Regions from separate parts of the Bacillus sp. Marseille-Q1617 genome, predicted to be linked through region 2. Evidence: riboswitches for the same ligand, from Rfam matches in the RefSeq annotation. Region 2 holds a riboswitch; each other region holds the start of a gene.
What was found. A riboswitch is a leader RNA that binds a small molecule or an ion and turns the genes downstream of it on or off. The one in region 2 is predicted to bind S-adenosylmethionine.
Positions count from the first base shown of each region.

Region 1: linked by a shared signal. The riboswitch ahead of HWX64_RS00350 (LLM class flavin-dependent oxidoreductase) and the one ahead of HWX64_RS04850 (sodium:solute symporter) in region 2 are both predicted to bind S-adenosylmethionine.
Region 3: linked by a shared signal. The riboswitch ahead of HWX64_RS14265 (methionine ABC transporter ATP-binding protein) and the one ahead of HWX64_RS04850 (sodium:solute symporter) in region 2 are both predicted to bind S-adenosylmethionine.
Region 4: linked by a shared signal. The riboswitch ahead of HWX64_RS07220 (2,3-diketo-5-methylthiopentyl-1-phosphate enolase) and the one ahead of HWX64_RS04850 (sodium:solute symporter) in region 2 are both predicted to bind S-adenosylmethionine.

Region 1 covers NZ_CAHJXM010000001.1:52,489-60,260, forward strand. The annotation lists gene HWX64_RS00325 (energy-coupling factor ABC transporter ATP-binding protein) at 1-302, shown strand, start outside; gene HWX64_RS00330 (energy-coupling factor transporter transmembrane protein EcfT) at 299-1,096, shown strand; gene truA (tRNA pseudouridine(38-40) synthase TruA) at 1,110-1,880, shown strand; gene rplM (50S ribosomal protein L13) at 2,044-2,481, shown strand; gene rpsI (30S ribosomal protein S9) at 2,504-2,896, shown strand; SAM riboswitch class I at 3,479-3,582, shown strand; gene HWX64_RS00350 (LLM class flavin-dependent oxidoreductase) at 3,774-5,144, shown strand; gene HWX64_RS00355 (sodium:solute symporter) at 5,172-6,680, shown strand; gene HWX64_RS00360 (DUF2521 family protein) at 7,279-7,725, shown strand.
Region 2 covers NZ_CAHJXM010000001.1:971,820-979,591, forward strand. The annotation lists gene HWX64_RS04840 (GNAT family N-acetyltransferase) at 1-2,486, shown strand, start outside; gene HWX64_RS04845 (class I SAM-dependent methyltransferase) at 2,608-3,369, shown strand; gene HWX64_RS04850 (sodium:solute symporter) at 3,549-5,165, opposite strand; SAM riboswitch class I at 5,269-5,386, opposite strand; gene HWX64_RS04855 (sodium:alanine symporter family protein) at 5,582-7,000, opposite strand; gene HWX64_RS04860 (DUF805 domain-containing protein) at 7,277-7,636, shown strand.
Region 3 covers NZ_CAHJXM010000002.1:560,611-568,382, forward strand. The annotation lists gene HWX64_RS14245 (alpha-galactosidase) at 1-901, shown strand, start outside; gene HWX64_RS14250 (LacI family DNA-binding transcriptional regulator) at 1,265-2,284, shown strand; gene HWX64_RS14255 (DUF1659 domain-containing protein) at 2,670-2,888, shown strand; gene HWX64_RS14260 (DUF2922 domain-containing protein) at 2,926-3,144, shown strand; SAM riboswitch class I at 3,635-3,741, shown strand; gene HWX64_RS14265 (methionine ABC transporter ATP-binding protein) at 3,833-4,846, shown strand; gene HWX64_RS14270 (methionine ABC transporter permease) at 4,836-5,501, shown strand; gene HWX64_RS14275 (MetQ/NlpA family ABC transporter substrate-binding protein) at 5,523-6,338, shown strand; gene HWX64_RS14280 (ABC transporter ATP-binding protein) at 6,869-7,772, shown strand, end outside.
Region 4 covers NZ_CAHJXM010000001.1:1,449,084-1,456,855, forward strand. The annotation lists gene HWX64_RS07215 (pyridoxal phosphate-dependent aminotransferase) at 1-889, shown strand, start outside; SAM riboswitch class I at 948-1,053, shown strand; gene HWX64_RS07220 (2,3-diketo-5-methylthiopentyl-1-phosphate enolase) at 1,147-2,364, shown strand; gene HWX64_RS07225 (2-hydroxy-3-keto-5-methylthiopentenyl-1-phosphate phosphatase) at 2,357-3,019, shown strand; gene HWX64_RS07230 (methylthioribulose 1-phosphate dehydratase) at 3,016-3,645, shown strand; gene HWX64_RS07235 (acireductone dioxygenase) at 3,660-4,172, shown strand; gene HWX64_RS07240 (aspartyl-phosphate phosphatase Spo0E family protein) at 4,540-4,785, shown strand; gene HWX64_RS07245 (MarR family winged helix-turn-helix transcriptional regulator) at 5,034-5,483, shown strand; gene HWX64_RS07250 (M3 family oligoendopeptidase) at 5,618-7,312, shown strand; gene HWX64_RS07255 (hypothetical protein) at 7,470-7,772, shown strand, end outside.

The DNA.
Region 1 (7,772 bases), 920 kb from region 2:
ATCTTCATAAAGAAAAAGGACTGACTACCATCCTTGTCACGCACAGCATGGAGGATGCGGCTCACTATGCAGATGAGATTGTCATCTTGCAGAAGGGACGCTTACAGAGGAAGGGTTCCCCGCAAGACATTTTTTCGAATCCAGAGGAATTGTTTGAAATGGGGCTGGATGTTCCCGATGTGGTCCGATTTCAGTTCAAGCTGGAAGAGCGTATCGGCAGGAAGCTCGGTATCACTTGTTTGACGGTTGAAGAACTGGCTGATGCAATTGGTTCCCTCGAAGAAGGGGGTGGACCGCTATGATGGAAAAAATGATCTTCGGCCGTTACGTACCGGCAAATTCCATTCTTCACAGCATGGATCCAAGGTCGAAGCTTCTCTTTATATTCGGTTTCATTTGTGTTGTATTTTTGGCTAATAATGTTGTCACCTATGCCATATTAGGGGCATTTACGCTTACTGCACTCATCTTTTCCAATCTTCCCATCCGGTTCATCATCGGAGGGTTGAAGCCCATTCTATGGCTGATCCTGTTTACGTTTTTCCTGCATGTATTCTTTACAAAAGAGGGCGGGGTCATCCTGGATCTTGGCTTCCTTAAGATTCATGAGGAAGGGCTGCGGCAGGGGATATTCATCTCCCTTCGATTCTTTTATCTGATCCTGATCACTTCTTTACTGACGCTGACGACATCACCGATCACCATCACAGATGGGCTGGAAACATTATTGAATCCGCTGCGTAAGGTGAAGTTCCCGGTCCATGAGCTTGCGTTGATGATGTCGATTTCGCTGCGTTTCATCCCGACCCTGATGGAAGAAACGGATAAAATCATGAAGGCGCAGATCGCGAGGGGAGCAGAGTTTTCCTCAGGGCCGATAAAAGATCGGATCAAGGCGATCATCCCATTGCTCATCCCTTTATTCGTCAGTGCGTTCAAGCGTGCAGAAGACCTGGCTACGGCCATGGAAGCAAGGGGCTACCGGGGAGGGGAAGGAAGAACGAAATACAGGCTTCTTTCCTGGCATAAAAAAGATACAGGCGCACTGGTTGTACTCGGCATCCTGACAGCCTTATTGCTATTCTTCAGAGGATAGGAGGAGTAATTCTATGAAGCGTGTAAAATGTACGATATCATATGACGGCACCCATTTCAGCGGTTATCAAATACAGCCAAACCAGCGTACTGTACAGGGCCTCCTTGAAGACACCCTCAGTGCCATTCATAAAGGAGAGCGGCTACGCGTCACTGCTTCAGGGAGAACGGATGCCGGGGTCCACGCACACGGCCAGGTATTCCACTTTGATACCACATTGGCCATTCCTGAAGAAAAGTGGCCGGTCGTCCTGAACACGCGCCTGCCTGACGAAGTGACCATCAAAGAGGCACAATTTGTCCCTGATGACTTTCATGCAAGATTTTCAGTTAAGAGGAAGGAATATCGTTACAGAGTCTATACAGCTGAATCGAGAAGTCCTTTCTATCGTCATTTTGCTCTTCACTATCCTTTCACTATTTCGGTAGGGGAAATGCAAAAGGCAGCGCAGGATCTAATGGGTGAACATGACTTTACAAGTTTCTGCTCTGCTAAAACGGAAGTAGCGGACAAAGTAAGGAATCTCCACAGCATCACCATCACGCAGCATGAGGACGAAATCATTTTTTCTTTTACCGGAAATGGTTTTCTTTACAACATGGTGAGGATCCTGGTAGGTACGCTGCTCGAGGTAGGTGCGGGGAATCTCCGCAGTGAGGACATGAAAAACATCCTTGAAGCCAAAGACAGGAACCAGGCAGGGAAGACTGCTCCGCCGCATGGATTGTATCTTTGGAAGGTGGAGTATGGGGAAGAAAATGAAGAGATTCAATCTGGAAAATAATTTTTTATCTAAAACAACTAATCCTGGTGTAACATTCCCTTGACATTCACTATAGAACAAGATATTATAGCATATGGTATGTTATTAACCCCACGATAAGCCCCGGAATCTTATTGTGATTAGAAAATAAATACTACGGATTCATTTAATAGGAGGTAAACTCATGCGTACTACGTATATGGCAAAAGCCAACGAAATCGATCGTAAATGGTACGTTGTAGATGCTGAAGGCAAGACTCTTGGTCGTCTGGCTAGTGAAGTAGCTTCAGTTCTACGCGGTAAACACAAACCAACTTTCACACCACATGTTGACACTGGTGATCACGTAATTATTCTTAACGCTTCAAAAATCGAATTGACTGGTAAAAAGCTTACTGATAAGATCTACTACCGTCACAGTAACCACCCTGGTGGTTTGAAGCAGCGTACTGCATTAGAAATGCGTACAAACTACTCAGAGAAAATGTTAGAGCTTACTATCAAAGGTATGCTTCCTAAAGGTTCTCTAGGTCGTCAAATGATCAAGAAGCTACATGTATACTCTGGATCTGAGCATCCACACCAAGCACAACAACCAGAAGTTTACGAACTTCGTGGATAATTAAAAAGAGGAGGTTATTATCTTGGCTCAAGTTCAATATTACGGAACTGGTCGTCGTAAGAGCTCAGTAGCTCGCGTACGTTTAGTACCAGGTAACGGTAACATTGTTATCAATGATCGTGAAGTAGAAGTATATATCCCATTCGCAGCACTAAGAGAAGTAATCAAGCAACCACTAGTTGCAACTGAAACTCTTGGTAACTATGACGTTTTAGTAAACGTACACGGTGGAGGTTACGCTGGTCAAGCTGGTGCGATCCGTCACGGTATCGCTCGTGCTTTACTTCAAGCTGATCCTGAGTACCGCGGTACTCTAAAACGCGCTGGATTGTTAACTCGTGACGCTCGTATGAAAGAACGTAAAAAATACGGTCTTAAAGGCGCTCGTCGTGCACCACAATTCTCTAAGCGTTAATTATTGCTTACAGAGACTCTCAACCTTTTGGGTTGGGGGTCTTTTTTATTGGTTAGGGATGATACTTGTTTGTGTTTGGTGTATTCGTTTCTATTGTAGCGGGCGGGTAGGTTAATCCTGTATTTCACCAAGTGACGGAATGATCCGGGAAATCGAAAGATAAAAGCGGAAAAGTAAAAGATTTATGGTCAAAATTAAAAGATTATCGGGCAAAACTCGAAGATTATACAATGAAAACGAAAGATACCTTCATCTCCCCATTCAACGGACCTGTCCCCGTGGTTCTTCCCCCCATTAAAAACTCTCAAAAAAGATCATTTATGACTAGTTTCCCCGCCACATATAGTCCATTATTCCTTTAAAGTAAAAGAGAATCTCTCTGATTGGCTGCCATTAAAGGCTGGAACATCAATATTTTACGTAAAAACTCCCTTTTTGATATGAAAATATAGGTAAGCGTTTCCAAATTTAAACTCGTGACCATGTACACAATTCATCTCGATAAAAAATCTGGATTCTGATTTGACAGATTATTTCGACTCCGTTATGATGATAAAAATTCAAACAACACAATTGCATATTTCCTTATCTAGAGCCGGGGGAGGAATCTGGTCCCGTGATCCCGCAGCAACCGTTACTTGTAACAAGGTGCTAATTCCAGCAAGCAGATGCTTGAAAGATGAGAGGATGGTATAGAAATGAACCTCTTCCTCATCGGGAGAGGTTTTTTTAGTTGTAGTAAATCGTTAAGGAGTCCTCGCTGTTTCTAAACCGAGTATAACGATAAGAATACTCAAACCTGACCTCATCCCCAAAAAACACATCAATCCACCCATCGCCACGGCCAAATCACTTTTAAGAAAAAGGAGACTTTCCAATGAAAAAACAAATTCATCTCAACGGCTTCATCCAAAACTCGCCTTCACCGCATTCGACCGGCTTATGGAAACATGAAAAAGATCAAGGTACTTCTCACAACAGTCTGGCTTATTGGGTCGAAACGGCAAAGACGCTTGAACGCGGGAAATTTGATGCGATGTTCATCGCTGATGTGCTTGGTACCTACAGCGTTTATGAAAACAGTCATGATGCGGCGGTCAGGGGTGCAGTGCAGCTGCCTGCACATGATCCGCTCATCCCGATCTCGGCCATGGCGGCTGTAACAGAGCATCTTGGGTTTGCACCGACGATCTCCACGACTTATGCCCAGCCTTATTCACTGGCACGGCAGTTATCGACGCTTGACCATTTAACCGGGGGAAGGGTGGCATGGAATGTGGTGACCTCCTATTTGGAAAGTGAAGCCATTAATCTTGGACTTTCCGGGAGGCTTCCAAAGGAACTCCGATATGACAGAGCCGATGAATTCCTCCAGGTCGCTTATAAATTGTGGGAGCACAGCTGGGAGAACGAGGCGGTCGTTTATGATAAAGAAAATGATACGTTTGCGAATCCGGAAAGAGTTCATTCCATCAACCATGAAGGAGAGTTTTTCAGTGTGCCGGGCCCTCATCTGGTGGAGCCTTCCCCTCAGCGCACCCCGGTATTGTTCCAGGCGGGGTCCTCTCCAAAAGGGAGGGATTTTGCAGCAAAACATGCCGAAGCAGTATTTACTAAAAATCATTCACTGGACGGATTGAAGCTGTATACATCCGATATCCGCAGACGGGCGGCAGAGCAGGGAAGAAACCCGGATGAGCTTCTCATCTTCCCGATGATCCTGCCAATCATAGGTTCAACAGAGGAAGAAGCATATGCCAAATATGAAGAACTTACAAACCACGTCAGCTATGAAGGCACCGCTTCTCTTTTATCCGGTCACACTGGGATAGACTTTTCACAATTCGACCCTGATCAATATATCGAGGACATCGAGACTGACGCCATGCAGGGGAACCTCGATATGTACGGAAAAGATCCGAACAAAAGGTGGACGCTCCGGGAAGCGATCAAAAATCACGGCCTGGGCAATGGAACGGTCAAGTTCATCGGCACCCCTGAGCAGATCGCGGATGAAATCGAGAGGTGGGCGGTTGTTGGGGATGCAGACGGCTTCAATATCGCCCAGACGTATTCACCGGGTACATTCACCGAGTTTGTCGAACATGTGGTCCCGGAACTGCAGAAGCGTGGGATTTACCGGATGGAATATGAAGGATCCACCCTGAGAGAAAACATGTTTGGCAGAGGCCGGAGACACCTGCCTGCAGATCATCCTGCCAAGAAGCTTGCACCCGTTTATTCATAAAACGCTTGTAAAAGAAGGGAGAAGAAAATGAGTCAAATCGCATTATATACATGGATAGGATTTGCCGTATTTCTTGCAGCAATGTTTGCCCTGGGATTTATCAGTATGAAAAAGACCAAGAGTGTCAGTGATTTTGCCATAGGCGGGGGAAACCTCGGCCCTTATGTCCTGGGGCTTTCCTTTGCCGCCACGTACTTAAGTGCCGCTACCTTCCTCGGGTACCCGGGCTGGTCCCATGATTGGGGACTATCAAATCTTTGGCTGTTCCTGGCGATGATCGGCGGGGGGCCGATCGGGGTATTGATGGTAGCCAAGAAAGTCCGGAAGCTAAATAACGGACAAAAGTCGCTGTCCTTGCCCGACTGGCTGGGGGATTTTTATAACAGCGATCTTCTCCGGGTCGGTACGGGGTTGATTCTTTTGTTCAACATCTTTTATATAGCCGCCCAGTTTGTCGCAGGTGCCCGCATCTTTGAATATCTTCTCGGCATGTCCTATCAGGGCGGATTGATTTTTATAGCCGTGATTGTCGTACTTTACGTCTTTGGCGGAGGGGCATTCGCCGATATTTATACGGATGCCGTCCAGGCAGTGATGATGGCAGTGGCCGGGGTCTTTATTTTCATTTCCGGGATCGTCGTGTTCTGGAAGGGGAGCATCTCAACGACCTTTACCAGCATCAGCGGAAAATTGGCGGCTCAGGATGGAAATCTGATTCAGGCTTTCAATCCGGATTCTGCTCATTTTTCTTCTTTAAGTTTAGTGACAGGTGCGATTGTGATTCAGTGGGCATTTGCCTCTGCCCCTCATCTGTTTAACAAGGTACTGGGTCTGAAGAGTGAAAAAGATTTGGGGAAAATGATTTTGACTTATGTGATCACTGCTGCATTTTCCGTTTTAGTTCTATTTGGAGGTATTTACAGCAGGGCGGCACTTGGAAATAACGTTGCAGCTCCTGATCTGGCACTGATGGAATATGCGGTATGGGCATTTCCTGCGGTCATTGTAGCGATATTGGGGGTTGTGATCCTTGCTGCCGCCATGTCGACAACGGATGGATTGTTTGTGTCGATTTCGACTGTCTTTGCCAATGATATCTTTTTGAAAGTACTGGTGAAAAGAGGAATCGTGAAAGTGAGCGACGCGAAAGCAGAGAAGATCGCGCTGCAGATCAGCCGGCTTTCAGTGCCCATTATCGGGCTCCTGGCCTATTTGATTGTCTTGAAGCCTCCTGCGTATATGGGAGATATCATGTGGATCGGCATTTCAGGAATCGCAGCCGGAACGATGGGGCCGATTTTACACGCGGTATATGGACGTAGAAAGGCATCCGCCAGGGCAGCGGAACTTTCCATGGTGATCGGACTCCTTTCCTATCTCATCCTTTACTTTGGCGGAATCGTGCCAAGCACCATGGCAGCGGGAGCCGTTTCAACTTTTATCGGAATCGCCGTGATTACAGTGCTTGCCCCTATCTTGAAAGAAAAACAACCGCAAACCAGCCAAAGACTCGAAAAAGTCTACAACATAAAGTAAAGGAAAGGGTGAAACACCATGTTCGTTAACGAAATGCTCTCCATCTGGCTCTACGGCTTCATCACCTTCCTCACCATCATCGGATTGTCGTTGTGGAAGTGGTATTTTACGAAATGATGCTGACCAACGGGACGAGGAATTATATCCTCCTCCTTTTTCATTGGTATGCTGTTGTTCTAGTCGTCAAATGAATGAAGCAGGTAATAGTAGTAGCGGTTATGGATAGGCTATCTTTATTTTGTGGATTTATCTAGATTTTTTCTATTCCACTGTTATTTGACCAAAACCAGCGGTTGATTGGAGTGCAAGACGAAGACTCCTATCAGAAAAGTGGAAGGGCTTTGCTCAGAGGCGTGTGGCATAAGGCGAAGCGGCCTAGAAGGCGCTCTTTGCCTTCTTGGTCGGTTTGACTTATGACATGTGCCTCTAAGCCCTGCAGCTGGACATTAGTTCCTCCCACCAACCGCCCGCGGAAAGCGAAGTCTTGCACGGAAATCGATAGCGATATTAGAAAGTCATCCCCATCAAAATTGGTAACAGTTACTCGAATGAAGACATCTCTTAAGAAGGAAAATACGTTCAAAGGGGTGGATTTACATTGAACGTTATTACAACCTTCAATACAAAGAGAAGAGAAAAACAAATCAAGACAGAAAGAAAACTGCTCAAGGAAATTTCGATTAAAATGCTCCAGGAAAGCGTACGGAAGCATTTTGGATATATAAAAATTCAAGGCGGCGTATTCATGCAGCAGGGTTTTGATGAAGCCTGCTTCGATGTCGCGATTGAAGCCTACCTCCTCGGAGGGAAAGTAAGCAAGTTCGGATACAGCGGGGAAGATAGGGAAGCAGTAAAGAAGCGGTGCAGGGAAGAATTAAAGCATTTCATCGATACGCTTTATAACTTCTGGCTGTATTGGTCCGAGATGGGCATCTCCAATCAAGTGGACGAATCCATTTTCTACAGCTGCGAACACTTTGTGGAGACATGGTGGTCAGAGGGATATGAAAAGGGAATCAAACGGCTTAAGCTTCGCCTTCACTAATTATTTTTCAGTTCTAAAAGTGTTTCTTGTCCCATATTTTTAGTAAA
Region 2 (7,772 bases):
CGGGGGACGAGTATGTCCGCGTCCAATTTGAACGGACAGGACGAGGAATCCGCCTGATCGAAACGCAGGATCTTCTCGTGGAAATGAAGCTTCCGGACTTTAAGCTTCTTGAAAAAGAAGACCAGCCCGTTACTTATCGAGTTGTCAACAAAACGGATGCACCAGTCGAAGTTTCCCTTTGGGGCATGTCCACGGAAGTCGTGAATCATAGTTTCATAGGGAAGGAAACGGTGGAAAACGAGTGGGCCGGTGAATATCCTGCTGTCCTCACACTGCCAGAACGGGAACCAAGCCCATGGAAAACACATCCGGCGGTGTCGGCAAATATCGAAATTGACGGCAGATTATTCCCACTAAAAATGGGTGTTTTTCCTAAACAGGCAGGCAGACTGAACTTACGCACCGTAAAAAAGAATTGGCGTCCGAATCAGAAAGCGGTTCTATATGTCGATATCGAAAGCCAGCTTGATGACGATGCACTGTGGACGGTTAAACTGCCGCAAAGTAAGGTCCTGAAGTGGGAACAAAAAGAAGTTACAACTGAATTAAAGAGGAAAAGCAGGGTTTCCGTGCCCATTAAGGCCGAGCTTTTAAAAAATGGTTTTTACTCAGAAGACGTGAATATCGAAGTCAAGAAACAGGACGGCGAATGCTTCGAGTTCCAATCAAAGCTGACACTCGCATTCCCGGGACTCGGCGCACGGTTCGGAGGGGAAACCGACGAGCACTGGGCAGCGTATAACGGTCCTTATTTTGTCGAGATTGAAAAGAGAAATCATTTCGTCAAAATCGGTTCCCTGCACTCCAAACAAAACCCGATGACTCTTTTTACACCAAAACTGGGTAAGCCGTTCAGCGAAGAGTTTTCAAAGAAAGAAGCCACTTCGGTGGAGTACATTGAAACCCCTGAGGCCTTTGTCGTGAAGACCACTTTGGAATCAGTAACTTTTTCATCGGTGATTTTGAATACGTATATGAAGATATACGGGTCCGGAATCTTGGAAATCAAACATGAAGTCGTGAATAAATCCGATGAACCGAAAGAGCGGCTCTATCTGATCCAGCCGCTGCCGATCGAGTTCAAGCGGATGGCCATTCCACAAAAAGATGGCGTGGTCACAGGCGATGAGGCCATGATGCCGTTCATGGACTATATCCGTGATAAGGAAATCTCGGAACGCTGGCTGTTCACCTCGGCAGCGAATGGTGAAACGAAAGGTCTTGCGTGGCCGGAAGGTGCATTGGGGAGAAAAAATGATTGGCATTTTGCGATTGAATATAAGATCGACCATGTCCCTTCCCAGAAGGAAGTATGCCTCGGTCCGATCCAAGTCGGGATCAATTCATCCCCGTCCTGGAAAGAATGGAGGTCATTCGTTCTCGGCGATGATACAGACAGCATGGAAGAATGCCCGCTTTATACTCTTGAAGCGGCTGATGGGAACCTTATTACCCCGGCTCGTGGAAAGGTGAACTATTCTTTCCGGTCTATGCTTACACCTTATCTCGAAGGAAAACTATTCCTTGAGGGTGAAGGGAATAGTGTGGAACAAAGGGTGACGAAAAAGGATGAAGTCACAGAAGTGAATGTGGAACTTTGTCACGGGACACCTGGAGTGAATCGGTTAACAGGCCAATTCCAATCCCGAGGTCAGCAGGCATCACTCGAAACAGCCGCGCTGGTAACAGGTAATAAAGAAATCGGGATGGTAGAGAATGAGGATGGCTGGACCGTGGACAATGGCGTGCTTGCCTTCAAAGCGGCAGCCGGCTATTATCCTGGAATATATTCATTGATTTATAAAAATAAAGAATTCCTTCACCATCAGTATCCGGAACCGGGACCGAAAGCCTGGTGGAATCCGTGGGGAGGAGGGGTGCGTTATACCTTCATGAATGTAAGTCCCTACTCGATGCTGAAAGAGCCGACAACCGTGGAACCTGTCACAAAGCAGGATGAGCACGGAAACAGCTGGAGCGGGCTTTCCGTGACCACGGTGTTCAAAGAGCATGAAACGATGAAGGGGGTCACCCTCCGTCAATATGCGCTTACTCTTCCGGAAGTTCCCGTTCTTGCTTTCTATTGCGAAATCGAACAGAATTCCGGCCGTACGTTTGCGGGAGAGTCGGTGGATCTCGAGGCATTCTTCAAACCTGGTGAAGCATTATCTTCATGCTATGTGAAGCTGCCGTCCCAAGGGAAGTTCGATACGTATTATTCGGGTGTGGAAGAGTTTGTGCTTGGAGACAGCCCATACGTCCATGCAGGTTCAGATGAACGAAAAGAAAAGGCCCTGCTCATCCACCCTGAATCTGCAAAAATGAATGAGGTGTATATGAATCAGGAAGTATTCGTAGCCGCCTCTTCAGAGGAATGGTCAGCTGCTTCTGGTGAATGTGTGAAGGTCAAGCCGACCTTGATGGTCCTGGGTGAGGAAGACTTTTCCGGGTCGTATAAGCAATTCAGAAAAATATCATTTAAGTAATGGGATTTGCCCGCTTCGGCTAACCTGTCGGGCATTCGATCCCTTTAACCGTACGGCAAGAGAGAAGAGGTGCGGCAATCAATCTGCTGCTCTTATTTATATAAACGTGGAGGAAACAAGTATGTCGTTTAGTCACTATGGAAAGCTTTGTACAGAAGTATATGACCTGACAAAAGAAGTAGGACAATCATTCAGTGGGGATATTGAATTTTATCGGGAAAAGTTGAGAGATACAAAAGGCAGGATCCTGGAGGCTATGGTCGGCTCTGGCAGGGTCATGATCCCTTTATTGGCAAACGGTCTTAAGGTGGACGGTATGGATGATTCACCGGAAATGCTCGCCTCATGCAGACACCGTTTGGAAGAGAGGGGGCTTCAGGCGGAGCTTTACGAATCCAATTTACAGACTCTTGATTTGCCTCATCAGTATGAAGCAATCATCATCCCTGGTGGTTCCTTTTTATTGATTGATGACCGTGAAGAATCCATGCACGCGTTAAGGAAACTCCATGATCACCTGGAACCTGGCGGGAGACTTATGATGGATGTGTTTCTTCCTGACGCTCAATTTGAGACCGGCAAGGTGAATACATCCGTCTTCCCGCTTCCGGACGGAGACACCATTACGATGGAGAGCAAGCTCGTCGAAGCGGATTTCTTCTATCAGCGAAAAGTGACTCACCTGAAATACGAAAAATGGAGAAGCGGGAGTCTCATTGAAACAGAGCTCCAGCGTTTTGCCATTCGGTGGTATGGGGTGGAGGAGCTCAGGCTGATCCTGAAGGAAATCGGCTTTTCTAAAATAAACATCTGTGCAGACTTCGTGGAAGGAAAGCAGCCGTCAGGAAGTCATGAAAAGATCATTTATATTGCAGAGAAATAAAGGGTATGATTAATCAGTGCGTGGAGACGATTCCTTAACGGAATAGGCATTCACTGGTCAAAAAACGTGAATAACAGAAGGCCTGCGTCCGTTTGCCGGAAGCAGGCTTTCTTGCTATTAAGGACTTTTTTATTAATCAGAAGCATCGTTAACAATACAGGGGAACGGGTGTTGCTTTTTTAGCTTGTTTTCAAGATTGCGTTTTTGGTTACAGCTGTTTCTTTTTTCTGGATGAAGTTAATACATGTCGTGAATAGTCCCAATACAATAAGTGTCAATACAATGCCGAGCAGCCCTGTTTTATAGAGAAAGCCGAATGTCGAGGCCGCTGTGACAGCAAGCAAAAGAGATACTGCTGCCGAATACGCGCCAATGCTGTTGATAGAACCCATCCATTCCAGCTTGCCGGCATTTTCGATTAAACTGATCGACACGATTGTCAGTATGTTTATAATCATCCCGATCCACACAGGGTGTATATTCTGATAGAAATCATTGATCGCCCAACCTCCCAGATGATACCAGAGCAGCCCTGAAGATGAACCTGTAAAAAGAGAAAGGAGGGCAGCGCGTTTTGTAACGACCGGCCAGAACAAAGCAGCTACAACGGGGGCGAAGGTTGCCGAGTTCCGTGTAACCCAGGCGAGCACATTCCACCAAGCGGATTGTTCAGAACGAATTAAGGCGAAACTAATCATTAATACGGTCAATAACACAAGGGACCACTTCGTATAACGAACCAGCTGCAGCTCTGTAGCTTTAGGGTTGATGGCTTTTCCGGTATCTCTCCCAAGGCTCGTGGCCCCTGAGAATTGACACGGGGCACCCCAGCTGAGGGCAGCAGCCCAGAACCCGAGGAAAAATAATCCGACAAGTGGAGCAGGGAGAGTCTCCATCAGGTAAAGTGGGATCGCTACCAAGCCTTGGGATTGACCCGGAACCACCTGCTGAGCAGCCAGACCGAATAAAACAGCACCTATGATGAGTGGAATGCCCAAAACAGCACCATATAATAATCCTTTTCGGCCCTCCTCAGGAGTTTTACAGGATAACGCCATCTGAAAGGCAGCTTGAGCCAAGATCACATTGAACAAGAAGGTACCGAACCAAGCAAGTATGGTTTGTATTCCTGCTCCATTCCAAGAAGCAAACTGAGGTTTTTCTTTAAATAACGAAGCAATTCCTTCTACTCCGGGGTTGATAAAGAATGCATACGTTCCAATCGCCAGCATGATGAAAAATACGATCACATTACTCAATTGTGTAAAGCCGATTGACCACATTCCCCCAAACTGAAGATAAGCGAGGAGAAGGACCGCAGTAATCGTAACGGACCAAATCAATGAGATTCCGGTAAATACAGACATTGCCGATGCAAAAGCAAGTGCTGTGGCGACCGACCACATTGGGAAGGTAAACGCCGTAATAGCGCCGGCGATCCCTCTGACCTTTTCACCATAACGGTCTCCAAGCAGTCCTGAAATCGTCACAAGGGCTTTTTTTCTAAATGGGGTAATCAGGACCAGAGCAATGATCAACACGTGAATGGTCTCGGCCACCCCGTACCAAATCGCTGATATACCCGTCAAATAGCTCAGTTCGAGTATCGCAATATAGGATGATCCCGAGAATAATCCAGTAATGCAAACTGCTACAAAAAAGGAATTGAATCCCCGTCCGCCAACAAAGAAACCATTCCCATCGACAGCCTTCTTTCTTGAAAACTGACTTACAAAAATAAGAAAGACTGTGTAAAAAAGTGCAAAACCGATAAACCAATAACCAACTTCTGTCATCTTTAACATCCCCTTTTATTGTTTTTATAACGATCTGTTTAGTCAGGAATAAAAGAGGAATTCAATAGAAAAAGCCTCTCCCAGAGGAAGAGGCATCATCTCTTCCTCATCTTCCAGACTGTGTGTCTGTTGGAATTAGCACCTTACTACTTTCAAATAAGAAAATAACAGGTTGCCGCAGGATCACAGGACCAATTTCCTCCCCTGGCTCTCGATAAGGATTATATTCATTTTAAGTTATGTATTACTGTAACGCATTAATGTGATGTCGTCAAATGATTTCGAAAATTAAGAGAAAAGAACCAGAAAGTTATTTCTTCAAATTTCTCAGGGAAGCAGACGGTTTATTTATTAGAGGATATAGATAAATGAGCATGAATAGGAAAACCGCCCCGGTGAACCCGTGACGGTTTTTCTTAACTTGCTTTTCTTTTAGAATAAGACTGCATCTGCCCGGGCAGATACTCATTAAAGTAATGATTTGTTTCCTTCACGATCACCTTATAAAGAAGAAGTAAGGCAATTAAGTTCGGAATCATCATCAGGGCGTTCGACATGTCTGCAAATGCCCAAACCAGTTCAAGATTCGCCACTGCACCCATCCCGGTTGCAACGACATAAATCAAACGGTACGAAGCAATATAGCGATAGCCGGTCAAGTACTCGAAGCACTTCTCACCGTACATATACCAGCCGACAATCGTCGAGAACCCAAAGAAAATGACGGAGAATGAAACGATGTATTCTCCTGCAACCCCGAGGGCATGTCCGAATGCGGCGCTCGTCAATGCACCGCCGTCAAGGTCAGCGGCATGCTGGACACCTGAAATGGCACCGCCGGTCGGATCCCAGAAACCGGTGATAATCAAGACGAGCCCCGTCATTGTACACACGATGATCGTCACGATGAATGTCCCGGTCATTGCAACCAGGGCCTGTTTTACAGGATGATCCGTTTTTGCATTCCCGGCAATCAGCGCGGCCGTACCAAGGCCGGCTTCATTTGAGAAGATTCCGCGTGATACACCGCTGCGGATTGCTTCACTGATGACAATACCGGCAAATCCGCCTGCAGCTGCAACAGGATTAAATGCGTAATGGAAAATCAGTTTGAAAGCTGGAACGATCATGTCATAATTCAGTCCGATGATCAATAGTGACCCGCCGATATAAAGGAAGGCCATGATTGGCACGAAGAATGAAGCCACCGTGCTGATTCGTTGGATACCGCCGAAAATAATCAGTGCAGTAAGCACAGCCAGTACAATCCCGGTTACCCAATTATTAATTGAAAAGCTCGTCGTCATGACATCGGCAATCGTATTCGACTGCACGCTGTTCCCGATTCCAAGTGCGGCGAATGCCCCGAATAGAGCAAAAGCAACAGCGAGCCATTTCCACTTGCTCCCGAGCCCCTTTTCAACGTAATACATCGGTCCGCCTGAATACTCTCCGTTTTTATTTTTCACACGGTATTTCATCGCAAGCAGTGCCTCTGCATATTTCGTCGCCATCCCTAAAAGGCCGACGATCCACATCCAGAAGATGGCCCCTGGTCCCCCGATTGTCAAAGCCGTAGCCACACCTGCGATGTTCCCGTTTCCAATGGTTGCGGATAATGCAGTCATCAATGTTTTAAAGTTACTGATGTCACCTTCAGACTCAGCAGATTCAGATTTCGGTTCCTTCGTAAATGCCAGCTTAAATGCGTAAAATAATTTCTTGAACTGCAAGCCTTTAAGCATGATGGTCAAAAATAAGCCTGTCCCGAACAACAGTACTAAACTTGGTGTCCCCCAAAGAAATGAATTGATCTTGTTTAGTACATCTAACATAAAATCCCCCTCATGATGTAAGCGTTTTCTGATTGTGCCTCTACTATTATATATAGTACCACCCCCTGGCTGTCCAGTGATATGTGAAAGTTTGCCAGAGAATGAGTGGTTTGGACTAGCCTTTAGTGCAGTGAGGGACTGGGCTTGAAGGGTGTCGGCATACTAATAATTCAAGGGGGAAGGGTAAATGATGCCCGCCTTTTTCCGACAGTCTTCGACACTGGTATGTTATACTACTATAAGAATAGTAAACATACATAAAAAAGGAGTAATAGCATGAGCTGGTATTTGAAAGTAATAAAGAACTATGTGAATTTTCGTGATAGAGCAAGAAGAAAAGAGTACTGGATGTTCACGCTCGTCAACTTTCTAATCGCAATGGGGGTCTTCGTGATTGAAATGGCTGCGGGTATAGACGGATGGTTATATGGACTTTATTCCCTGTTTGTCTTCCTGCCGTCACTTGCCGTATCGATCCGCCGTCTTCACGACACTGGCAGGAGCGGCTGGTGGATTTTGATCTCCCTTATCCCGCTCGTTGGAGCCATTGTGATTCTCGTATTCATGTGCCTGGAAGGAGAGAGTCAATCCAATAAATGGGGACAGAATCCTAAATTTGGCGGAGGCTATCTATAAGACGAACACCATTACACCCGGCGTGCCTTTATAATAAGGAAGCCGGGTGTTCTTTTATCCTTTAACGCATCGCGGGACGGGCCTTTAGCTGTATAAAGTATAATCCCAGCAATTCCCACACATACTAATGATGGGT
Region 3 (7,772 bases), on a different contig from region 2:
TCAATTCATCCTTGATCTGTCCAAGCAGGACGTGGTCGATTATTTGGATGAAACCCTGTCCGCGATCCTTTCTTCATCAAGGATTTCGTATGTGAAATGGGACATGAACCGAAATATGACGGAAGTGGGGTCCGACTCTGTTGGCAGCGACCGTCAGGGAGAGGTCGCCCACCGGTACGTGCTCGGTCTCTATCAGCTGCTTGAAAGGCTGACCAGCAAGTTTCCGCATATCCTGTTCGAATCCTGCGCAAGCGGGGGGAACCGTTTTGATCCGGGCATGCTCTATTACATGCCGCAAACGTGGACGAGTGACAACACCGATGCCATTGAACGCTTGAAGATCCAATGGGGCACTTCGCTTGTGTACCCGCTGTCATCGATGGGCGCACACGTATCGAGCTGCCCGAATCACCAGACAGGCAGGTCGACGCCCCTCGATACCCGGTTCCACGTCTCCATGTTCGGGGCGTTCGGCTACGAGCTCGATGCCACTCGATTTTCAGAGGAAGAACAGCAGGAAGTAAAGAAGCAGGTTGAATTTGTAAAAGAAAACCGCCAGCTCCTCCAGTTCGGTTCATTTTACCGCCTGTTAAGTCCATTCGAAGGCAATGACACTGCCTGGATGGTCGCGGATGCCGAAAAAGGTGAGGCCATCGCAGCATTTTACCGGACATTGGCCGTCCCGAACCCATCCCTGAAACGGATCAGGCTGCAGGGGCTGGACCCGGATGCCCTGTACGAAATAGAAGGGACGGGACAAACAGTTCACCGGGCGTACGGAGACGAGCTCATGAACATCGGGCTCTTGATCCCCCCAATGTTCAGCGGCACCGTCGTCACTGAAAACACTGTGATAAAAGGAGACTTTCAATCATTAATCTGGAAGTTAAAGGAAGTCTGATAAGAAATCCCCATATTGATGGAAATTCAGGCTGATTTGTTTTAAAGTAAAGAGTGGTATGAATTTAAGTACAGGGTTGACCTACTTTTTTTCAAAGAAAATGTACTTTTGAATAATAAAACCGGCTCCAGCTGTTGATTGGAGTGCAAGGCGAAGACTCCTGCGGGAGAAGTGGCCAATGTGAGACCCCACAGGAGCGCAGCGACGAGGAGGCTCACGGGTCACCCGCGGAAAGCGAAGTCTTGCACGGAAATCAACAGCGGCTTTAGAAGAGCATTCAAAATAACAATCAAAATGCAAGAGAGAAGTAAGTCGAGCGGCCCGCTTCTCTCCCAGGTAAATAGCAATAAAGGGGGAAGTGGGATGGCCACTTTAAAAGACATAGCACAAAAAGCGGGAGTCTCACTCGCGACCGTTTCAAGGGTCCTGAACTATGATGCTTCACTGTCCGTAACGGACGAAACGAAGAAGAAGATTTTCCAGATCGCCCAGGACATGAATTACAAAACCCTGAGGAACCGGAAAGACCCTCAGCAAATCAGCGACCGACTCCAGTTTGGCCTGGTTTATTGGTACTCCGATCAGCAGGAAATGGCCGACCCATACTACATGGCCGTCCGCAACGGGGTGGAGCGGGAGTGTCAGGAAAGAAACATCGACCTCGTCAAGCTGTTCAAGAACGGTAACACAATCGACCCGACCAGGCTTTCAGAACTCGACGGCATCATTGCGGTCGGGAAGTACAGCCAATCCGAAATCGATGCTTTTGAAAAAGCAGCCCGCCAGCTGGTCCTCGTCGATTACTCACCATCGGATGACTACGACTCCGTGGTCGTCGATTTCAGGAAAGCGATGACCGAAGTGCTCGACTACCTCTTGAGCCTAGGCCATAAGAGTATCGGATACATCGGCGGAAAGGAATACGTCCTCGATGAAGAGCCGATCCGGGACGAACGGGAAGTCACGTTCCGGGAGTACCTTTCATTGAAAGGACTCCATAACCCCGCCTTCATCTGGACGGACGGGAACTTCACGTCGGAAAGCGGCTACAGCCTCATAAAGGAAGCCCTGAAAAAAGATGATGTCCCGTCAGCCTTCTTTGTCGCATCGGACTCGATGGCGATCGGAGCGATCCGTGCCCTTCATGAAGAAGGAATCGCCATTCCGGACGAAGTGTCTATCGTCGGATTCAATGACATCGCAACATCAAAGTTCCTTCAGCCTTCCCTGACGACTGTGAAGGTCTACACGGAATTCATGGGTGAATCAGCGGTGGAACTCCTTCTCGACCAGATTCAATCAAAGCGGGAATTGGCGAAGAAAGTAGTGGTACCGGTTCATTTAGTGAAGCGGGAGAGCTGCAGCGAAGCGGCTGATAAATAAGGAGAAGCTCTTTTTGGATCGTTGGTCCGGGAAGGGCTTTTTTTTGTTTAACAGTGGTTTTGCCAAAGATTAGTACAAGTGAGCCTGGCTCAAAGGGTCTGGTTTGAGCCAAGCTCGATCTCTATGTTTTGAACCATGCACCGAAGCAGCGCCTTTGAAGGAAAGGCTTCAATCCATTCGGGTGCCAGGCACAATCCGGCTGTTCTGTTCCTGGCACAATTAGCCCCTTTTGTGCCAGGAACAATCACCCCCTCGTGTGCCAGGCACAACCATAATCCAACCTACCCATTCCCCGTTCCCAACCTCCCCAATAAAAATATTTCAAACCAAGGTGTCCTTTTCCTCCCCCGATCCCTATATAAAAGGTGAAAGGAGGTGAGGCACCATGGCAACAGCGGATTTGAAAGGAACAAAGCTGAGGTTTGCATACAACGACGGGATGGATGAGAAAGGCAACCCGAAGTACAAGTACAAATCATACAGCTACATCAAAGGCTCGGCTACTCCGGATGAGATGCACAGCGCAGCTCAGTCACTCGCAGGTCTTTCAGAGAAAAACTTATTCAACGTAGAAAAGATTCAAAACTTCGATATCAACGCGTAATGACGTTGAAATTTAAGAGGGAGGAGGAGATCTCAACATGGCAAAGGTACTTGAATTAGAATTTAAAACCGAAACTGGCAAAACAGCGAAAATCAGCGTCAACGATCCCATCGACCCGATCGATACAATCCAAGTCAAAGCAGCAATGGACAACTTGATCACAACCGGCGTATTCGGAAGCTCAGGCGGCGCGCTAGTAAGCGTAGACGGAGCACGTGTGGTAGAACGTAATGTGACGGATTATGAAGTTTTATAATAAGTGACCCAAGCCCACCTCGTAATCTCAATACGAGGCGGGCTTTTCAATTTTAATTAAACGTTTGTTTAAACCTTCAAAACCTTTCTCCATCGAGGATTTGAGACGTTAATCAAACGTTTGTTTAAAAGTTAAGTGCTTCCTCCAAGGAAGGTTTTTGTCTTAATCCATGGTCAACCGTAACATTGATTAATTGTCTCACTCCAGCGTTGATTGTAGTAGAAGACGTAGACTCCTGCGGGAAAAGCGAAGCAGTGGAGACCCCGCAGGCAAAGCCGAGGAGGCTCCACGCTCGCCCGCGCAAAGCGAAGTCTTCCACGGAAATCAAAAGCGGTATACAAGGAAAATTTTTCAGTTCAGCCTATCCCCTTTAACCACAGCAAAGAAATCGCTTACATAAAAAACAAACTCAAAATCCCTTATTGACTTCCCAAAACAAACCATATATCATCTCCTATAAGATTAAAAACTTCGAAAATTAAATACTTTCAAATTATCAAGAGCGACCGAGGGATCAGGCCCTGTGACGTCCGGCAACCTCCAATTATGGAACGGTGCTAATTCCTGCAGAATGGATTTCATTCTGAAAGATAAGTCGATGACATAAACGCGATGCTTCTTTCAGTAATTGAAAGAAGCATTTTTTATTTGGCCAAACATCAATACATAAAGAAAAGGGGTGTGAATGATGATCCAAATCAGAAATCTAGTAAAAGAATACAAAACAAAAAAGCAAACGGTGCTTGGTGTGGATAATGTCTCCGTCACCATTCAAAAAGGAGAAATTTTCGGTATCGTCGGTTACAGCGGGGCCGGAAAAAGCTCGCTTATCAGATGCCTCAATTTACTGGAAAAGCCGACATCAGGGGAGATCATCATCGACGGACGGGACTTGACGAAGCTGAAATCCAGAGAACTCCGCCTCGCACGCCAGAAAATCAGCATGATTTTTCAGCACTTCCACCTCATCAAAGCGAAAACGGTATACGAAAACCTTGCTTTTGCCTTGAAAGCAGCGAGGGTGCCAAAGGCAAAGATCGAACCAAGGGTGACAGAACTGCTCGAGATGGTGGGGCTGAGCGACAAAGCTCAAGCCTATCCGGCACAGCTGAGTGGCGGCCAGAAGCAGCGGGTCGGCATCGCAAGGGCACTCGCGAACAATCCTTCCGTCCTGCTGTGCGACGAAGCGACTTCGGCGCTGGATCCGAGCACGACCAAGTCGATCCTTAAACTTTTAAAAGACATCAACAAACAACTGGGACTGACCATCGTCCTCATCACGCACGAAATGGAAGTTGTAAAAGAAATCTGCGACAGGATGGCCGTCATGCAGGACGGCAGAATCGTGGAGGAAGGCCCTGTGTATGATCTTTTCGCCAACCCGAGACAGCCGCTTACAAAACAGTTCATCGAAAACATCCTGCAGTTTGAACTGCCGCCTCACTTACTGAAGAGCCGGACGGGCAAGCTGATCAAAATCCAGTTCAAGGGCTCTATCGCAGAAGAGAGTGTCGTATCTGAAGTGTTCCAAAAATATAAGGTCCGAGGCAATATCCTTCATGGGAAAATCGAGTATATCCAGGAAACGCCGCTGGGGATTTTCATCATGGAGCTGATAGGAGAGGATGCTGAAATACAGGCCGCCATCCGCTACATAACAGCTAAAACACAAAGTCTGGAGGTGCTCGACCGTGCTGCCTGATTCATTGATTGCGATTTTACCAGAATTAAATAAAGCATTCCTGGAAACCGTCTATATGGTCGGGATTTCATTGGCCATCGCGATCCTGCTGGGCCTGCCGCTCGGTGTCCTGCTTTTCGTGACAGACAAGGGATTGTTCCTGCAAAACGGCTTCATTAAAAAAATCGTCGGCTTCGTTGTCAACATGGTCCGCTCGGTTCCGTTCATCATTTTATTAGTTGCACTATTACCTCTTACAAAAATATTGACGGGAACGACGATCGGACCGACGGCGGCATCCGTTTCGCTGTCTGTAGCGGGGATTCCGTTTTTTGCAAGAATGGTAGAAACGGCCCTTCGCGAGATTGATAAGGGAGTCATCGAAGCCTCGGTGTCGGTGGGGGCGAGTCCATGGATGATCATCAAGGACGTCCTGCTGCCGGAAGCGAAGCCGGCCGTCATCCAGGCCATCACCATCACAACAATCAGTTTGGTCGCCTATTCCGCTATGGCAGGAATCGTAGGCGGAGGCGGTGTCGGTGACCTGGCCATCCGTTTCGGCTACTACCGTTATGACAATACGGTCATGATCACCACGGTCGTCGTCTTGATTTGCTTGGTGCAGCTCATCCAGTATACGGGCGATGTTTTTGCAAGATTAGTAGATAAACGATAAACAACCTAGGGGGAAGATTTCATGAAAAAGTGGTTTTTACTTTTAGTAGCAGCATTGACAGTAAGTTTGCTTGCGGCGTGCGGTGGAGAAGAAGCAAGCTCGGAGGATAAAAAAGAAATCACGATTGGGGCGACATCAGGTCCGTACAGCGACATGGTGACAAAAGCCATCAAACCAGGGCTTGAGGAAAAAGGATACACCGTTGAAGTAAAGGAATTCAGCGACTACATCCAGCCGAACAACGCACTCGCGCAGGGGGACCTCGACGCGAACCTGTTCCAGCATAAAATCTATATGGAAACATTCGCAAAGCAGCACGGCATGGAGCTTTCGGAAGTCATCGTCGTACCAACAGCACCGATGGGCATCTACTCGAACAAATTTGATTCGATCGAAGACATCAAAGAAGGAAGCGCCATCGCCGTTCCAAATGACCCGACAAACGCTGCAAGAGCGTTCCAAATCCTAGAGGATGCGAAGCTGATCACATTGAAAGAAGGAACAGATCCATTAACGGTTTCTGAAAAAGACATCGACAAAAACGTGAAAAACCTTCAATTCAAACCGATCGAAGCGGCACAGCTTCCACGGGCAGTGGAAAGCGTTGACCTGTCGGCAGTCCCAGGGAACTATGCACTGGCTGCAAAAATGGATCTGCTTGACGCACTGCAGCTTGAAAACATGCCCGACCAATATCGCAACCGTGTCGTCATGAACACCAAAGACGTCGATTCCCAGCTTGCTAAAGACATCAAAGCAGTCGTCGAAGCAGCTGAATTCGAAAACGTCATCGACGAAGAATTCAAAGGCTTCGGGAAGCCGGAGTGGATGGAATAATTTCATACTTTAATGTAGTGAGGGACGGGCCATTAGCTTGCTAAAGGCCCGTCCCTCGTTGCGTTAGTGCATGAAAACCCCGGAAGTTTTGTTCATACAACCTCTTACCCTTTCATATACTTTACTCACGTTGGTTATTCATTTCCAATTTGGAATTTCAGGAAATTAGAGCATACAAGTTAATACCTTTGTGTAGAGACCCGGAGAATTCACATCATGAGCTTAGGCACACCTAGGTTATGTTTGTGATTCTTTTTTTTGTCCAGGATTGCTTTGAATTGTACCAGGTACACCGGTTGTATTTTGTACCTAGTACAGGATCGACGTGCTGTACCAGGTACAACAGAGACGATTTACACCTGGTACAAAACTGATGAAATGCACCAGGTACACTGGCTGTATTTTGTACCTGGTACAAAACCGATGAAATGTACCAGGTACACAAAAGAAAGCAACCCATAAATGAAAACGCTGTATATGTATCAAAGCCAAAGTGAACAAGGAATCGGCGAATGCAAGGGGGAGAAAATGTGAAAAAGGTTGAGCTCATTGATGTATCAAAATCATACGACAAAAAGAATGAAGTCATCACCAATATTAACGTGACGGTCGAGCCTGGCGAATTCTTTGTGCTGGTCGGGCCGTCCGGCTGCGGGAAGAGTACGATGCTGCGGATGATTGCGGGGCTGGAGGATATTACGGCGGGTGTTCTAAAAATAGGAGACGAGGAAGTGAATAACCTGCCGCCGAGCAAGCGGAATATTTCGATGGTTTTCCAGAACTATGCCCTCTATCCACATCTGTCTGTTGAAGAGAATATCGTTTTTGGCTTGCACGTAAAGAAGATCCGGAAGGCAGAGAGGAAGGCGCGGTGTGAAGAGACGGCGAAGATGCTTGGTCTTTCTGACTATCTGAAAAGAAAACCCCGCGAGCTTTCCGGCGGGCAACGACAACGGGTGGCACTCGCCCGCGCCATCGTCAACCAGGCCCCGATCTGCCTGATGGATGAACCGCTCTCCAATCTCGATGCCAAACTGAGGGCACATATGAGGTCGGAAATCAGGCAGATTCAACGAAAGCTTGGAATTACGATGATTTACGTCACCCATGATCAGGTCGAAGCGATGACGATGGGGGACCGGATCATGATTCTTCACGACGGAAAGATCCAGCAGATCGGGAAGCCGATCGATATCTATAATAACCCTGCCAATCCTTTCGTTGCGACCTTCATCGGTTCTCCTCCGATGAATATCGCTGAAGCGGAGTATAATTCGGAAACTTCGCAGCTCCATTTTGGGACCGATGGTAAAATCGCCATTCCAAAAGTAGATGAGAAGTTCATGAAATCTGGCCGCATCATTGTCGGCATCCGCCCTGAACATCTGAAAGCGGCCACAAAAGAAACCGAAGAAGGGGACAAAATCAATGTTG
Region 4 (7,772 bases), 480 kb from region 2:
AGTCCTGTTCGGAGGGAAGGCAGGGCTGGTGGAGATACCCCAATGCCTGTTGGACCCCGGTGAGACAGTATTGGTTCCGGATCCGGGGTATCCGGATTATTTGTCAGGGGTATCCCTTGCGGAAGCACGGATGGTAACGATGCCGTTGAAAGAAGAGAATCATTTTCTCCCGGATTATGAGAGGATTGCAAGAGAGGACATTGAAAAAGCAAAGCTCATGTTTTTGAACTATCCCAATAACCCTACAGGAGCGGTTGCCTCCCGTTCATTTTTCGAAGATACAGTATCATTCGCGAAACAAAATGATATCTGTGTCGTCCATGATTTTGCCTACGGTGCAATCGGCTTCGAAGGGAAAAAGCCTGTCAGCTTTTTGGAAGCAGAAGGGGCAAAGGACACAGGCATTGAAATCTATACGCTTTCAAAAACCTATAATATGGCCGGTTGGAGAGTGGGCTTTGCAGTCGGGAATAAAAGTGTGATCGAAGCCATTAACATTCTTCAGGATCACATGTATGTAAGTCTTTTCGGGGCTGTCCAGGAAGCTGCAGTGGCTGCTTTACTCGGATCTCAGAAGTGCGTCGAAGAACTTGTCGATACTTATGAATCCAGAAGAAAAACATTCATAAACGGGCTGCAAAATATCGGATGGGAGGTTAAAGCACCAGCAGGTTCTTTCTTTGCATGGCTTAAGGTTCCCCCCGGCTTTTCCTCTGTGGAGTTTGCAGATTACCTCCTTGAAGAAATTAAAGTCGCTGTAGCACCAGGTGTAGGGTTTGGAGAACATGGTGAAGGATATGTCCGCGTAGGTTTATTGACCAGTGTAGAACGTCTGGAAGAAGCTGTGCGCAGGATTGAAAATTTGAAATTGTTTGATAAAAAAGATTGACAGAAATGAAAAATGATGCCATAATCCAACTGAAATAAAATGTAATAGCATATGATTTTTCTTATCAAGAGCAGGCGGAGGGACCAGCCCGATGAAGCCCGGCAACCGACTTTTTTAAGCACGGTGCTAATTCTTGCAGCAATTTACTTGCTGAGAGATAAGACAGAGTACTAGACAAACCTCTTCTTATCGAAGGGGTTTTTTATGTTGTATCTACGAAGAACATTTAAAAGCAATCAAGATGGGAGGCATCTCGAGTGGGAGAAGTTATTGCTACATATGTCATGACAGGAAAGATCGGGACCTTTGAAAAAAAAGCGGAAGGAATCGCGCTTGGACTAACTGTCGGTTCTTGGACCGATCTTCCATTACTGGAGAAAGAACAATTAAGAAAGTACAAAGGCAGGGTAGTGGAGGTTAAAGAAAATGAAGGCAGAGATGGGGGAAGGGCGGAAATACAGATCGCCTATCCATCCGGAAACTACTCTAATGATATACCGGCGATTCTTACAACTGTCTTTGGAAAACTGTCTCTTGATGGGCAAGTGAAGCTGAAGGATCTTCAATTTTCAAGAGAATTAAAGAAGGAGTATCCGGGTCCCCGATTTGGGATTGAAGGAATCAGGGAAAAAGTGAAAGTTTTTGAGAGGCCGCTATTAATGAGCATTTTCAAAGGGGTGATCGGTAGGGATCTGGAATACCTGCAGTCCCAGCTTAAAGCCCAGGCTTTGGGCGGAGTGGATTTAGTGAAAGACGATGAAATCCTTTTTGATAACGAATTGACTCCATTTGCTGACAGAATCAAAACCGGACATAAAGTACTCCGTGAGGTCTATGAAGAAACGGGAAAACGAACTCTCTACGCAGTCAACTTATCTGGAAGAACCAAAGGCTTGAAAGAAAAAGCGAGGAAAGCAAGAGAGCTTGGGGCGGATGCCTTATTATTTAATGTATTTACCTACGGCCTGGATGTACTGCAGGAGTTAAGGGAGGATGATGAAATCGGCCTTCCTATAATGGCGCACCCTTCTTTTTCGGGGGCTGCAGCTGCTTCTCCGCAATACGGGGTGAGTTATTCTTTATGGCTTGGTAAGTTTCTAAGAATGACAGGAGCTGATTTCTCTTTATTTCCATCACCATATGGGAGTGTGGCATTAGAAAGAAAACAAGTGATGGCCATCAGGGATGAATTGATAAATTCAGATCGGTTTAAGGAGACGTTTCCAGTCCCTTCAGCGGGGATCCATCCCGGGCTGGTCCCCCAATTGATGAAAGATTTTGGGGACGATTGCGTCATCAATGCAGGTGGAGGAGTGCACGGACATCCTGATGGTGCAGTGGGAGGCGGGAAAGCGTTCCTGCAGGCAATCGATAGTGTATTGAGAGGTACTTCACTGGCAGATGCGGCTGTACATCATGCAGAACTGGATCAGGCTCTGCAATTATGGGGACAGGAGGTTAAAGTAAGTGGCTAAGCCCATTATCTTTTGTGACTTTGACGGCACGATCACGGAAACAGACAATATCATTTCCTTGATGAAGCAATTCGCTCCGCCGGAATGGGAGAGTATAAAAGATGAAATCCTTTCTCGTGATATGTCTATCAGGGAAGGAGTCACAAGATTGTTTGACCTTATTCCTTCTTCAAAAAAGGAAGAACTTCTTGGTTACTTACAAGAGACTTCAGTTATCAGGAAAGGATTTAAAGAATTTGTGTCATTTGCAAGAGAGAAAGGGATTCCCCTGTATATTCTGAGTGGCGGAATGGATTTTTTTGTTCATCCGCTTCTAAAAGAGTATGGCCCTTTTGACGGGATATATTGTAACCAAGCAACGTTTGAAGATCAGACAATCAAAGTCCGCTGGCCGCACCCTTGCGATTCTCAATGCGGCAATGGGGAATGTGGATGTTGTAAGCCGTCCATTATCAGAAGAATGAATCTTTCGGAAGATGATGAAATCATTGTGATTGGCGATTCGGTTACAGATATCGAAATGTCCAGATATGCAAATACGGTTTTTGCGAGAGATTATCTCGCCGAAAAATGTGAAGAAGATTCTATCCCTTATAAGAAATTTGAGACATTCTATGATTGCTTGGAAGTTTTGAAAATGGAGGTGCCGGTATGATGGACTATAAAGCTCAATGGGAAGAACTTGCTGCAGTAAAAAAAGAACTTGCGGAACGTGACTGGTTCATGGGGACAAGTGGAAACCTTGCCATCAGGGTCAGCTCTTCTCCAACGAGTTTTTTGGTTACGGCAAGCGGAAAGGATAAAAGAAAGCAAACAGATGAAGATTTCCTGCTCGTCGATCAATATGGAGTTGCGCTTGAAGATACCAATTTGCGTCCCTCGGCCGAAACGCTGCTGCACTGCAGTATATTTCGCAAAAGCGGGGCGGGCTGCAGTCTTCATGTCCATACGGTCCCCAATAATGTAGTGAGTGAGCTTTATGGCGACAAAGGTGAAGTTACTTTTAAAAACCAGGAATTGATTAAGGCTTTTGATAAGTGGGAAGAAGGTGACACGCTAACCATCCCTATCATCCATAATCATGCCAGCATTCCCGATTTATCCGAAGAATTTTCCCGCCATGTCCGGGAAGATAAAGGAGCCGTTTTAATCCGCAATCATGGCATCACTGTATGGGGACAAAACGGCTTTGAGGCTAAAAAGCTTCTGGAAGCTTGCGAGTTTCTATTTCAATATCAATTGTCACTGCTATCGTTAAAGAATACCATTCAATCAGCATAGGAGGAAAATAATCAATGGCGACAATTAAGATCCAAGGAACAAATGAAATATTGGACAATCAGGAAGAGGTCAGTACTTTTCTAAGTGAACAAGGGGTTATTTATGAGAATTGGAAACTATCAAAATTAGATCCGGAATTACAGGGGAAGTACCAATTATCGGATCACGATAAAGAAAGAATCATTGAATCATTCAAAGATGAAATACAAGATATTTCTGAGAGAAGGGGTTATCAGGCATGGGATGTCATTTCTCTATCATCTAAGACTCCTAATCTTGAGGAACTGCTAAAAAATTTTCAACAGGAGCATCATCACACAGACGATGAAGTCCGTTTTATTGTAAGTGGGCATGGTGTTTTTATCATTCAAGGAAAAGATGGAAACTTCTTTGAAGTTCATCTGAATCCGGGAGATTTAATTTCAGTTCCTGAAAATATTCGACACTACTTTACATTGAGTGAGGACAAACAAGTGGTGGCTGTTCGCATATTCGTTACACAAGAAGGATGGGTGCCGATATATTAAAGGAGTAAGGAGAAAAAGACAATGGGTCTTTTTCTCTTTTTGTTTTGAGGGAAAGGTCTTTGTCCAAATCCCTAAAGATATGGAGGAAGGACTTCGCGGATGTGATTATACAAAATGAATTAATGACGAATTTTGTCAAATAAGCAGACTTAACTAGTTATTTTGTCTTGTTTTGCGAATCTATTTACTTTTCTGTTAATAGTTGCGATACTAACTGAGTAATGTCTTTATTAGTAGATTTAAATTAATTGAAACAAGGGCAAAATAAATCTTCCCGGGACGTGCAACCGAATGCATGGTTTGTCTCATGATTCTCAGTTGGATTAACCGCCTTGCCGACACAAAATGAAAAAGGAGTTAGTTTGAAATGGGTCAATATCTTAAAAAGAAATGGTTACTAGTAAAAATCAATCAAAAGCGTGCTGAAATGATCTCCCTTGGAGGAAGGTTGGGGTTGGGAGCAAAGGAAACCATTGATTGCAGTCAGCAATTAGATCAATTATTGAATCAATATCAGCAATGTGATAAAAGCATTTATACTATTACTATTCAAGAAGTACCATACGAATTGAGTCAGGTAATAAAAAATTTACTAAAAAAGACAGCTTCTTAATCATTTATAGATATCCTCTTAATACCTTTTAAAATGATAACTACCTCACAGAATGACCACTAATTTAGAAATCATCAATTTGTCGTTATATACATTACAATCATATAATCTTCCAAACAAAAACCTCCATAAATGGTCTTTAGACCATTTATGGAGGTTTTAAGTGTTCTGTTTGGGAGATTGACTTTAGTCCTGAATCCTAGTATAATATTTTGAAACTGAGATATTAGTTTAAAGGAATGAAGACTATGAATGAAAACCAGGGTACAAAACAATCATTGAAGCTGTTTATTGTTCTTTCCCGTGCATTTAAAGCATTGAACGAAGAAATTAACAAGAATATACAAGAAAACGGTTTGAACCCCACGGAATTTGCTGTATTGGAGCTCCTCTATCATAAAGGGGACCAGCCTCTTCAGCAAATCGGCGGTAAGATTTTATTAGCTTCCGGCAGCATCACGTACGTGGTGGATAAACTGGAGCAAAAAGGCTACCTTAAGCGTGTAGCCTGCCCTAAAGATCGACGGGTGACCTATGCGCAAATTTCCGAACCGGGCAGAAGCCTGATTGACAAGATCTTTCCTAACCATGAAGACAGGATCCATGAATTGATGTCATCTCTTTCACCTGAAGAAAAGAAAGACGCAATAGAGCTGCTGAAAAAACTGGGACTATCCATCAAAAACTTATCGTATTGAAGTATATAAGAGCCTTCCTTGGAGGCTCTTTTTTCTATTAACATTCAATGGTAAGGAAAGTAACCAAGCTTACAGGAGAATCAAGAGAAGGAGTCGAATACACTATATGGACGTTGAAAAAAGGGGGAATACTAATGAAGTTTGAACAATTTACATATGAGCGGCCAAATATTACAGAGATCGAAAATGAATTTAAACAGGCATTGACTGATTTTAAACAAGCTGATACACCAGATGATCAAGTTACTGCAATGAAGGAATTAAATAAAATACGCCTTCATTTTGATACAATGCAGAACATCTGCTATATCCGTCATTCGATTGATACGAATGATGACTTCTATAAAGGTGAACAGGATTATTTCGATGAAGTCATGCCCGATTTTCAAGGACTCGTCACTGAATATTATAAAGAATTACTGAATTCATCCTTCCGCGCGGAGCTGGAGCAGCGGTGGGGCAAGCAGCTGTTCGCGCTGGCAGAGAGTGAAATCAAAACCTTCTCGCCAAAAGTGATAGCGCTGCTTCAGGAAGAGAATAAACTTTCCTCTCAATACACAAAGTTAATGGCTTCTGCAAAAATATCATTTCAGGGTGAAGAAAGAACCCTTGCCCAAATGGGGCCATTCACTCAATCTGTTAACAGAGAAACCCGGAAGGAAGCTTCTCTTGCTTCTGTGCGTTTCTTTGAAGAGAATCAGAGGGAATTAGACCGTATCTTTGATGATCTCGTGAAGGTAAGGCATCGAATTGCCGTTAGTTTGGGATATGAAAATTTCGTAGAACTTGGTTATTACCGAATGACACGAACAGATTATACCCCAGATATGGTAAAGGTGTTCCGGGAAGGCGTGAAGAAACATGTGGTGCCTCTGGTGCAGAAATTGAAAGAGAGGCAATCTGACCGAATTGGTATCAGCCCCATGAAATTTTATGATGAAGGATTTAAATTCACCTCAGGGAATGCTGTGCCTAAGGGGGATCCTCAATTCATCATTGAAAATGGCAATAAAATGTACGAAGAGTTGTCGGAGGAAACAAAAGAATTCTTTCATTTTATGATCGACCGCAATCTTATGGACCTCGAAGCAAAGAAAGGGAAAGCCGGAGGAGGGTATTGCACATACATCGCAAATTATGAATCTCCGTTTATCTTTTCCAATTTCAACGGGACTTCGGGTGATATCGATGTCCTGACTCACGAGGCGGGACATGCTTTTCAGGTATATAGCAGCAGGGGATTCGATATTCCTGAGTACCAATGGCCGACATATGAAGCATGTGAGATCCATTCCATGAGTATGGAGTTTTTTACGTGGCCATGGATGGAGCTCTTCTTTAAGGAAGACACGGATAAATATAAGTTTTCCCATTTAAGTGATGCTCTTCAATTCCTTCCATATGGAGTTGCAGTAGATGAATTTCAGCATTTTGTATATGAGAATCCTGAAGCTTCCCCGTATGAGAGAAATGCGGAGTGGAGAAAAATAGAGGAAGAATATTTACCTGGCAGGGATTATGACGGAATCAAATATCTTGAAGCAGGGGGCTTCTGGCAGCGTCAATCACATATTTATAACTCTCCGTTCTATTATATCGATTACACCCTTGCCCAGATCTGCGCGTTCCAATTCTGGGTGAAAATGAATGAAAACAGGGAGGAAGCATGGGCTGATTATGTGGATCTGTGTAAACTGGGAGGCAGCCTTTCATTTACAGACCTGGCAGCTTCAGCTAAGCTGGAATCCCCTTTCAAAGAAGGTGCAGTTGAAAAGGTGGTCAAGCCTATTGCGACGTGGTTAGATCATATCGAAGATAAGACCTTATAAGCGTAAAAGGCAGCCGGATATCGGCTGTTTTTTATGTGGGATTTGCGAAAGAACTTATAGTCAGCGTAGTCCGTTGAAAAAGGTAATTTATTGTCATTTGCTTCTGAATTCTTCTGCTTGTACATAGAGTGAAGTAGAAGAGGTATGAGGTGAGTGAATGAAAAGATTATCAGGGGCATTTCAAATTGCAGCCGTCTATGTCGGCACGGTCATTGGAGCAGGCTTTGCTACAGGCAGGGAAATCGTGGAATTTTTTACCCGGTTTGGGTTTATAGGCTTTATTGCCATCTTATTTAGCGGATATTTATTTATCACGATGGGAACGAGAATTATGATTAAATCTCATGATTTGAAAGCTAAATCATTTGAACAATTTAACGAATATTTATTTGGTAAGTGGTTTTCAAAGTTCATGAATATTATGATGATGGTCATGTTGATTGGAGTTTCCGCTGTCATG